2 regions of the Anaerofustis sp. LCP19S3_F7 genome follow, and region 2 is predicted to be linked to the other one. Evidence: riboswitches for the same ligand, from Rfam matches in the RefSeq annotation. Region 2 holds a riboswitch; the other holds the start of a gene.
The links. Region 2 has a riboswitch for thiamine pyrophosphate ahead of thiM (hydroxyethylthiazole kinase). Riboswitches for the same ligand answer to the same signal wherever they lie in the genome.
Positions count from the first base shown of each region.

Region 1: another riboswitch for thiamine pyrophosphate. It lies ahead of ACTQYZ_RS07200 (energy-coupled thiamine transporter ThiT); the one in region 2 lies ahead of thiM (hydroxyethylthiazole kinase).

Region 1 is NZ_JBQKFF010000006.1:55,325-60,532, forward strand. It holds gene ACTQYZ_RS07185 (butyryl-CoA:acetate CoA-transferase) at 1-161, shown strand, start outside; gene ACTQYZ_RS07190 (DUF6440 family protein) at 164-340, shown strand; gene ACTQYZ_RS07195 (helix-turn-helix domain-containing protein) at 351-794, opposite strand; gene ACTQYZ_RS07200 (energy-coupled thiamine transporter ThiT) at 913-1,575, opposite strand; TPP riboswitch at 1,609-1,709, opposite strand; gene ACTQYZ_RS07205 (helix-hairpin-helix domain-containing protein) at 1,778-2,014, opposite strand; gene ACTQYZ_RS07210 (hypothetical protein) at 2,017-2,283, opposite strand; gene ACTQYZ_RS07215 (NifU family protein) at 2,285-2,575, opposite strand; gene ACTQYZ_RS07220 (sigma-54 interaction domain-containing protein) at 2,708-4,087, shown strand; gene ACTQYZ_RS07225 (bifunctional 5,10-methylenetetrahydrofolate dehydrogenase/5,10-methenyltetrahydrofolate cyclohydrolase) at 4,101-4,949, opposite strand; gene ACTQYZ_RS07230 (cyclodeaminase/cyclohydrolase family protein) at 4,953-5,208, opposite strand, start outside.
Region 2 is NZ_JBQKFF010000008.1:8,045-13,252, reverse strand. It holds gene ACTQYZ_RS08240 (ABC transporter ATP-binding protein/permease) at 1-1,346, opposite strand, end outside; gene ACTQYZ_RS08235 (hypothetical protein) at 1,624-1,803, shown strand; gene ACTQYZ_RS08230 (GTP pyrophosphokinase) at 1,827-2,516, shown strand; TPP riboswitch at 2,565-2,661, shown strand; gene thiM (hydroxyethylthiazole kinase) at 2,712-3,536, shown strand; gene thiE (thiamine phosphate synthase) at 3,523-4,167, shown strand; gene thiD (bifunctional hydroxymethylpyrimidine kinase/phosphomethylpyrimidine kinase) at 4,169-4,948, shown strand; partial or broken gene ACTQYZ_RS08210 (thioredoxin family protein) at 5,189-5,208, shown strand, end outside.

The DNA of each region.
Region 1 (5,208 bases), on a different contig from region 2:
ATACTCACTATGTTGTAACAGAATATGGTAAAGTAAACTTAAAAGGACTTTCTACATGGCAAAAAGCTGAAGCTTTAATCAGTGTTGCTCATCCTGACTTCAGAGAAGAACTTATTAAAGAAGCAGAAAAAATGAACATCTGGAGAAGAAGCAATAAATAACAATGAAAAAAAGATTCATAAAAGTTCATAGTGAAGGAACAATAAAAGGTAATGAAATTTGGGTTGACAGAGAAACAGGAGTAAATTATTTATTCCATTTCGACGGAACAGCAAGTGGACTTACCCCTTTACTAAACAAAGACGGAAAACCTTTAGTTACTCCAATATATGACGAATAAAAAAGGACTGTTAAACAGTCCTTTTCTTTTTTTCAATATTTAAAAATGCTTTATAAAATACATCTTTTAAAACAAGCACATCATCTTCAAGAGAATAATCATATTTTTTCATTGCTTCTTTTATCATATTCTCAAAATGAGCCAAATAGTAATCCATATCTATTTCATCTTGATATTTAGTTAAAATAGGATAAATTTTAGTCCAGTCTATTTCAAGCCCTTTCTCTCCGTTTTTTACTTCAAGCTTATTATTTTTTTCTTCACCTGTTAATAAATAATCTATACTTACCTCAAGTATATCACAAAGTTCTATAAGCTTATTTGTACCAACTAAAATAATATCCTGATCCCATTTTGAAACTGTTTGTCTTGATACTCCAAGTTTTTCTGAAAGCTGTTCTTGTGTTAAATTAAGATTTCTTCTTTCACATGCTATTCTTTGTCCTATACTCATAACATTTCTCCAAACTATATTAAAATAATTATAACACTAAACACTAAATTATAAATATATTACAAAGTTCAAAAAGCACTCCTTAATAATAAAAAAGAAGAAGTAAAATACTTCTTCCTTAAATATTATTTTTAACTCTTTCAAATCCTTTTTTTACAGCTGGTATTGAAATTACAATGATTGTAAGAATTGCTTCAGCTCCTATATATATTCCGTTATATACCAAAGAATAAGCAAGTGGCGACCAGCCTGCCCAAGCATATTCAGCAAAAAATATAAACCCTGAAAGGACTGCAAAAATATATCTTCCGATAACACCAACTATATATCCCTTTAACAAACCGTTTTTTGATTTATAAAATATTCCGGATAAACCAAGAGCACCAAAAGCAAGTAAATAATCAACTATTACTTGCAAAGGAAAAACTATGTAAGGCTCAATAATCAGTTGCAAAATACCATATGAAGCACCTGTAAAAATACCTGTTGCAGGACCAAAAAAATAACCCGCCAAGCATACAAATAACATACTACATAAAGTTACGGAACCTCCAAATGGAAACTCATATACTTTAAGCATTGATGCTACTGTTCCAAGAGCAATAATCATTGCACAAAAAACCATTTTTTTTGTACTGATACTTTTTTGTTTTTCTTTCTTATTTGATTTTGATAAATATACACCTATAACCAATGCCGCAATAAGTAAAACTGCTAATGCTATATATCCTATTGTTGTTGGCATATAACCGTCAGGTGTAGATGATACAAAAATTGACATAAAAATACCTCCTTTTATAAACATAGGAGGGGTTAAGAAAATATTTAGCTTCCTTACGCCGGCATAACCCGGATCAAGTAGTAAGGGTAAACACGAATAGTTCTCTCAGCCCATAGGCTCCCCTAGCTTATTTGTATTATTTTAATTTCACAATATTTTACCACTGACAACATAATATGTCAAATACTAGTATTATTTATCTTTAAAATCCCAACCACTTTTTATTCTCTCTATCTTCTCCTTCGTTCGCATAATAAACAGCACATCTATATACATAAAGCTGACACCTGTCAACTTTACAGCCTTTTTGTTCACATTCCTTTAAATATATTTTTTCAGGATCTTCTCCTTTTAAGGACTCAATATTTTTATATCCTAACATTATTAAATCTTTTTCTGTTTTCTTCCCTACACCTGGTATTTTTCTAAGTTCACCCATAATCAATTCCCTTGTAATTTATTTAATAAAACAGATTTTATTTTATAAAAATCTTCTTTATCCTTTAAAATATATTTATTTTCAATTTTTATTTTATCCATACAAACGCAAGCATTATTACATCCGCATACAATAAGCGCAATATCACAAATGTGATTATCATCATAATAAAAACAAACATTAGGGAATTCCTTTTTTAATTTTTCAACTTCACTAACCCTGTTATATGTTTCATTGCAGCCGCCACAGTATTTTAAATACACATTCATTTTATTTCCCTTTTAGAAAATTTTTTGCAAAATCTAGAAGTTCATCATTTACTCCCTCAACAAGAATTACATCTTTTATGCTTGGTATTTCTTTTAATACGTTATATTTTATAAGTTCTTCATTTGTTGTCTTTGCACTTACACAGTTTGCACATTGACCTATTAATTTTACTTTAAGTATTCCTTCTTTATATTCCTTTATAACAACATTACCACCATGATTTTTTAAATAAGGACGAACTTTATCATTTAAAACTTTTTCTATTTCTATTATTTTATCATCTTTTAACATAACTCTACCTCTACCCAATTATATAAAACAATTATATTTTTTTCAAATATATTTATTGCTTATATTACTAAAAATAGATTGTTGCATTTTTGCAACATGCATAGTAAAATAAATTTATATATGAGGTGTAAAATGGAAAATAATATCTTTAATAATCTTCAAGAAGCAAATGAAAGACTTGATGCAATAATAGAAAACTCATTTGACGGTATTTATATAACAGATAATAAGGCAAATACAATAAAAGTAAATAAATCTTATGAGGTAATTACCGGATTAAAAAAAGAAGAAGTTCTAGGAAAGAACATGATTGATCTTATAAAAAATAATGTAATATCTATATCAGGTTCGGTCTTGGCTCTTCAAAAAAAAGAACCAATAACCCTTCAACAAGAATTTAAAACAGGAAAAAAAGCATTAATAACAAGCTCTCCTGTTTTTGACAAAAAGAGTAATATAATAATGGTTGTAACAAATGTAAGAGATTTAACGGAAATTTATAAATTAAAAAAAGAAGCAGAAAAAAACAGCTTACTGACAAAAAAAAATATAAATATAGAATCAACAAGTATTAAAGAAAATGAAAAAATTATTTGCGTTGATGAGAATTCAAAACAAGTATTAAATATAGCAAAAAAAGTTGCAGGTCTTGATACAACTGTAATGCTTATTGGACAAACCGGAGTAGGTAAAGAACTTTTTGCAAATTATATTTTAAATAATAGTAACAGAAAAAATGAACCTTTTATAAAAGTCAACTGTGGTGCTATATCTCCATCTCTTGCGGAAAGTGAACTTTTTGGATATGAAAAAGGGTCTTTTACAGGAGCCGACAAAAAAGGAAAAGCAGGTATATTCGAGGCGGCAAATAACGGAACCGTATTTTTAGATGAAGTTGGAGAACTTCCTCTTTCATTGCAGGTAAAACTTTTAAGAGTCATTCAAGAAAGAGAAATAGAAAGAGTCGGTGGAACAAAATCGATAAAAGTTAATGTTAGAATAATAGCCGCAACTAATGCAGACCTTGAACAACTTGTGGAAAATAATTTATTCAGAAAAGATTTATATTATAGACTAATGGTTTTCCCTATATATATTCCGCCTTTAAAAGAAAGAAAAGAAGATATTATCCCTCTTATAAATTTATTTAAAGATACATTTAATAATAAATACGGCTTTAACAAATCATTTTCAAATGAGGCACTTGAGTTTTTAAGAGAACAAGATTGGCCAGGAAATATTAGAGAATTGAGAAATGTAGTAGAAAGAGGATTAATACTTTCTGATAATGTAGTAACAACAAAAGATTTAAACTTCCCTAAATATAATAAAGACATTATAAAAGATTTTAAACTTCCTAAAACAGACAATTTAAAAGAACTTATAGAACAAATTGAACTTGCATATATAAATAAGGCTTATGAAAAATATAAAAATGTAAGACAGGCAGCGGCAAGTTTAAATATGGATCCGTCTACATTTGTAAGAAAAAGAAAAAAATATTCAAAATAAAAAAACGGATAGATTATCCGTTTTTTTGTTTACATGCTTTTAAAACATTTTTAACAAGACAAGCCGTTGTTACACTGCCTACTCCTCCTGGAACAGGAGTAATCATACCTGCAACTTCACTTGCACTTTCATAATCAACATCACCTGTCAATTTACCATCATAAAAATTAATTCCTACATCTATGACAACAGCATCTTTTTTAATATATTCTTTATCTACCATATTTGCTCTTCCAACAGCAACAATTAAAATATCTGCTTTTTTGCAAACTTCTTTTAAATTTTTTGTTCTTGAATGACAAATCGTAAGAGTAGCATGTCTGTCTAAAAGCATCATACTTAAAGGCTTGCCTACAACAAGACTTCTACCTACGATTACAACTTCTTTCCCTTCTGGATTTATTCTGTAATAATCTAGCATTTCCATAACTCCAAGAGGCGTACAAGGATAAAAACCACTTGTATCTGAAATAAAAAGTTTTGCCATATTTACAGGAGAAAAACAGTCAATATCTTTACTTGGAGAAATAATGTATTTTATTTTATCTTCATCAAGCTGAGCAGGAAGAGGTCTAAATACCAAAATCGCATTTATACTTTCATCTTCATTTACTTCTTTTAATGATTTAATAAAATCATCTTCTTTAATATTCTCATCCAATACTATTGATTTTACGGATATATCAGCTTTTTCCATAAAATTCATTATGCTTTTTTCATATGAAATATCACTTGCATTATTACCCACTCTGACAACTGCTATTTGAGGATTTATTCCTTGTTCTTTTAATTCACTACATTCTTTTTTGCTGTTTATTATTATTTCATTTACAACTTTGCTGCCAAGCAATTTCTTTGTCATTTTTTATTCTCCTATATTTAGTCTATCTAAAACTTTATCATATACTTCGTCGCACAAAATTAAGCCACTATCAACTTTATCTTTACATTCTTTTAAATTTTTTTCTATAAAAGAAGAATCTTTTATTGTTTTCATGTTTATCAATACATTCAAGTAAGCACCTTTTAAAGCTGTTCTTAAGCATTCAACTCCTACTCCAACATCACTTATTAACAACACAGAACCTTTTGTTAAAAGTTCTTTATGAAGTAATATTGCT
Region 2 (5,208 bases):
TTGTAATTTTCTGGCCATTTTCCCGCTTTTACATCGTATTGATTAATATATAAATTTTCATCACTTGGCATTTGGAAAAATACGTTTGTACTCATCATGCTTGACATAAAAGAGTTGTTTGAAGTTCCGGAGCCTATACCAAGACTTGTAAATGTTATATCAGGATTAACCTGTCTTATTTCATCGTCTTCCTGTAAATATATCTTAGGAGAAACATCGTATTTGTATTCTATATTTTTTGCATAGTTATCAATAGGACATTCATCGCTTTCTAAATATGCTTTTAGTGTTTTTAAATCGTTTGAGCCAATAGTTGAAAACATATTTGTAAGCTGTTTGTTTATTTTTATTTCTGAATCTTTTTGTTCGTTATTTGTATTTTGTATATTAATCATTGAAGTTAAATCAAAACCCGAACTTTGTATTTGTAAAGGGTATTCGGATAATGTTTCTTCTTCTATTGATTTAATATAGGAATTTACACCGTTTGATAATGAAAGTATCAATGCAATCCCAATTATACCAATTGAACCTGCAAATGAAGTAAGAATAGTTCTTCCTTTCTTTGTCTTTAAGTTGTTAAAACTTAAAGAAAGAGAAGTCAAGAAAGACATTGCTGTTTTACCAAATTTTTTATAAACAGATTCAACCTGGTTTTCTTCATTAATTTCAAAAGGGTCAGAATCTGAACGTATTTTACCATCTCTTAAATTTACAATACGGGTTGCATATCTTTCGGCAAGTTCTGGGTTATGGGTTACCATTACAACCAAACGGTCTTTTGCAACTTCTTTTAAAAGATCCATAACTTGTATGCTTGTTTCACTGTCAAGAGCTCCCGTAGGTTCGTCCGCAAGAACAATATCAGGGTTGTTTACAAGAGCCCTTGCAATTGCTACTCTTTGCATCTGTCCGCCTGATAATTGATTTGGCTTTTTGTGCATTTGCTCTTTAAGGCCTACTTGTTCAAGAGCCTTTATTGCTCTTTCTTTTCTTTCTGATTTGTCTATACCTGCAATGGTAAGAGCAAGCTCAACGTTTGAGAGTATTGTTTGGTGTGGTATTAAATTATAACTTTGAAATACAAATCCTATTGTATGATTACGGTAAGAATCCCAATCTCTGTCTTTGTATTCCTTTGTTGATACTTCATTTATTATCAAATCTCCGCTGTCATATCTATCAAGCCCTCCGATAATATTCAAAAGTGTTGTTTTACCGGAACCGCTCGGACCTAAAATTGCAACAAATTCGTTGTCTCTTAAATTCAAACTTACGTCGTCTAATGCTTTTTGAACTAAACTTCCGGTTTTATATTGTTTGCTTATATTTTTTATTTGAAGCACAACTAAACCTCCAATTTTATATTAAGAACCTATAAACTTATTTTACTTTAAAAAAAATTTTATATTTATAATATATGATGTAATTTTATCATATTTAAAAATAAGTTTATATAGTTTTAATTGAATATTAATTATCATTTTTTTTAAAAAAAGATAGGAGTATTTTTTACTATAAATAAAGTTGTGTTTTAAATTAAATAATAATTAAGAATTAATTAATGTTCTATGTAATATTGTCGATTTATGATACAATATTAAAATGTAAGGAGAATAATATATGGAAAAGATATGTCCAAAGTGTAAAAGCAAACATATTGAAGAAATGATATACGGTCTTATGTATTTTGAAGCTTGTGAAGCAATGGGGAAAGATGAAGGTTTTTACGGCGGATGTTTTGAAGATGAAAAAACAAGACCTGATTACATATGCCTTGACTGCGGACATAAATGGAAATAAATATCATATATTAAAAGATTACAATGAACATGGAAAAAGACCTGAACAGGACGTTTATAAGCACTGTTAACGTTCCTGCAGATACAAAAAATTATTTTATAGAACAAACAAAAGAATTTAAAGAAGCAATTATGATGTATGGATGTGCAATAAGAGAAGTTAAAACTAAACTTGAAGTTTTAAATGACGAACTTGCACTTAAAAGAGCTAACAGCCCAATAGAATTTATTAAGTCAAGAATTAAAAAACCTGAAAGCATAGCCGCAAAATTAAAAAAAGAAGGATATGAAGTATCCGTAGAATCAGCTATGGAACATCTAAATGATATTGCGGGAATAAGAATAGTTTGTTCTTTTATTGATGACATATATGCACTTGCAAAAATGATTGCAAAACAAGATGATATCACGGTTATAGCTGTAAAGGATTATATTAACAACCCTAAGGAAAACGGATATAGATCTTATCATATGATTGTCGAAATACCCGTGTTCTTTTCAGATAAAAAACAAAATTTAAGAGTTGAAATACAAATTAGAACAATAGCAATGGACTTTTGGGCAAGTTTGGAACATCAGCTTAAATACAAAAAAAATATAGAAGAAGAGGAAAAAATCATAAGTGAATTAAAAGAATGTGCAACCCTTATTTCTTATACAGATGTAAAAATGCAGGAAATAAGAGATAAAATTCATTTGGAAAACGAAGCATAATGCTTTTATTGACATATTTTTTATCTTGTGGTAGCATAGTTCTATAAATAAAATATACAGGGGAGCTTTTTGCTGAGAGGAATTTATTCGACCCTTAAACCTGATTTGGATAATGCCAACGTAGGAAGAAATAACAAGTAAATTTTAACGAGAATCCTAATTGGTTTCTCGTTTTTTTATATTAGGAGGAATGAAATGTTAAAAGAAATTTTGGAAAACGTAAAAAACAATACACCACTTGTACATAACATTACAAACTACGTAACTGTAAATGACTGTGCAAATATACTGCTTGCCTGTGGAGGTTCTCCGATAATGGCTGACGATGAAGGAGAAGTAGAAGAAATAACAAGTATTTGCAGCGGTTTAAATATAAACATAGGAACTTTAAATAAAAATACAATTCCTTCAATGTTACTTGCAGGGAAAAAAGCAAATGAACTTTCTCATCCTGTTATTCTTGACCCTGTAGGAGCAGGTGCTTCAACTCTTAGAACAAATACAGCAAATGAACTTTTGAATAACGTTAAATTTTCTGTAATAAAAGGTAATATTTCCGAAATTAAAACTCTTATGGCAGGAAGCGGTACAACAAAAGGGGTTGATGCCGATATAGCTGATAAAGTAACTGAAGAAAATATAGATGATGTAATAAAATCTTTAAAAGAATTTTCAAAACAAACAGGTGCTGTAATAATAGTTACGGGAGAAATTGATATTGTAACTAATGATAAAGATGCTTATATAATAAAAAACGGACATGCTGTGATGTCTTCTATAACAGGAACAGGATGTATGCTTTCAGCTCTTACTTGTGCTTATATATGTGCAAATAAAGATAATATGTTAAAAGCCTGCCTTGCAAGTGTTTGTTTAATGGGTTATGCAGGTGAAAAAGCATATGAAAAAATGGTTGAAACAAAAGCAGGTAACTCTTCATTTAGAAATTATTTAATTGATGCAATATACAATATGACAGGCGAAGAACTTGAAGAAGGTGCAAAATATGAACACAGATAAAAAAGATATGCTTCTATACGCTGTAACAGACAGAATGTGGAGCGAAGAAAATGGATTAAAACAGCAAATCAAAGAAGCTTTAGACGGTGGAATAACTTTTTTACAGCTTAGAGAAAAAGAATTAAATGATGAAGAATTCTTAAAAGAAGCTTTAGAAATAAAAGACATGGTAAAAAAATATAATATTCCTTTTGTAATCAATGATAACGTAGATGTTGCAATAAAATGTGATGCAGATGGAGTTCATGTAGGTCAAAGCGATATGAAAGCTACTGACGTTAGAAGTAAAATAGGTAAAGATAAAATCCTCGGAGTTTCAGCTCACACACTTGAAGAAGCTAAAGAAGCCGAAAGAATGGGCGCAGATTATCTTGGAGTTGGTGCGGTTTTTTCAACTTCAACAAAATTAGATGCCGATGATGTATCTTTTGAAACTCTAAAAAAAATATGTCAAAGCGTAAATATTCCCGTTGTTGCAATAGGGGGAATAAGTAAGGATAATATTTTAAAATTAAAAGGAAGCCATGTTGACGGTGTTGCGGTAGTTTCTGCAATTTTTGCAAGCAAAAATATAACTGAAGATACAAAAGAACTTTTAAGTCTATCTAAAGAAATGGTAAAAGGAGAATAATATGAAAAAGGTTTTAACAATTGCGGGTTCTGATTCAAGCGGAGGAGCCGGAATACAAGCCGATATAAAAACAATAACAGCTCATAAACTTTATGCGATGAGTGCAATAACAGCTCTAACAGCACAAAACACAACAGGAGTTTACGGTGTTTTAGATGCAGATGCAGACTTTGTAAAAAATCAAATTGATTGCATTTTTACTGATATACGACCTGACAGTGTGAAAATTGGTATGGTTTCAAACAGCGATATAATCAATACCATAGCAGATAAACTAATTGAATATAAAGCAGAAAATATTGTTGTTGATCCTGTAATGGTTGCAACAAGCGGAAGTAAGCTTATAAGTGATGAAGCAAAAGATACTTTAATAAACAGACTTCTTCCACTTGGAACAATAATCACTCCTAATATTCCTGAAGCTGAAGTTTTATCGGGTATGAGTATAAAAATTGACGAAGATATGATTAAAGCAGCAAAAGAAATATCTAAAAACATTGACAGTGCAATTCTTATAAAAGGCGGTCATTATGATAAAAACGCAAATGATCTTTTATATGATAATGGAGAAATTTTCTGGTTTAAGGGGGATAGAGTAGATACTAATAATACTCACGGAACAGGCTGTACTCTTTCTTCTGCAATTGCTTGTAATCTTGCAATGGGCTATTCTAAAGAAGAAAGCATTAAAAATGCAAAAGATTATATAACAGGAGCCCTAAAGGCAGGGTTAGATCTTGGAAAGGGAAGCGGACCTTTAAATCATATGTATAATTTATAAAGTAGAAACCTGTAAATATTTATATTTGCAGGTTTTTTATTATTTTAAGCATATAATTTATGTAGAGGAAATAATGTAAATTAAAATAATTCTAAAAAACGTGTTTGCATATGTTAACAAAAAGCAATTTATATGATAAAATGAATTAAATAAAAGAAGGGAGATGGAATATGAATAAAAAAGTCTTAATATGGATGAACTTAAAAAACAAAATCTTCCAATCGTTCTAAATTTTCAAGTTCAACATGTCCTCCATGCAG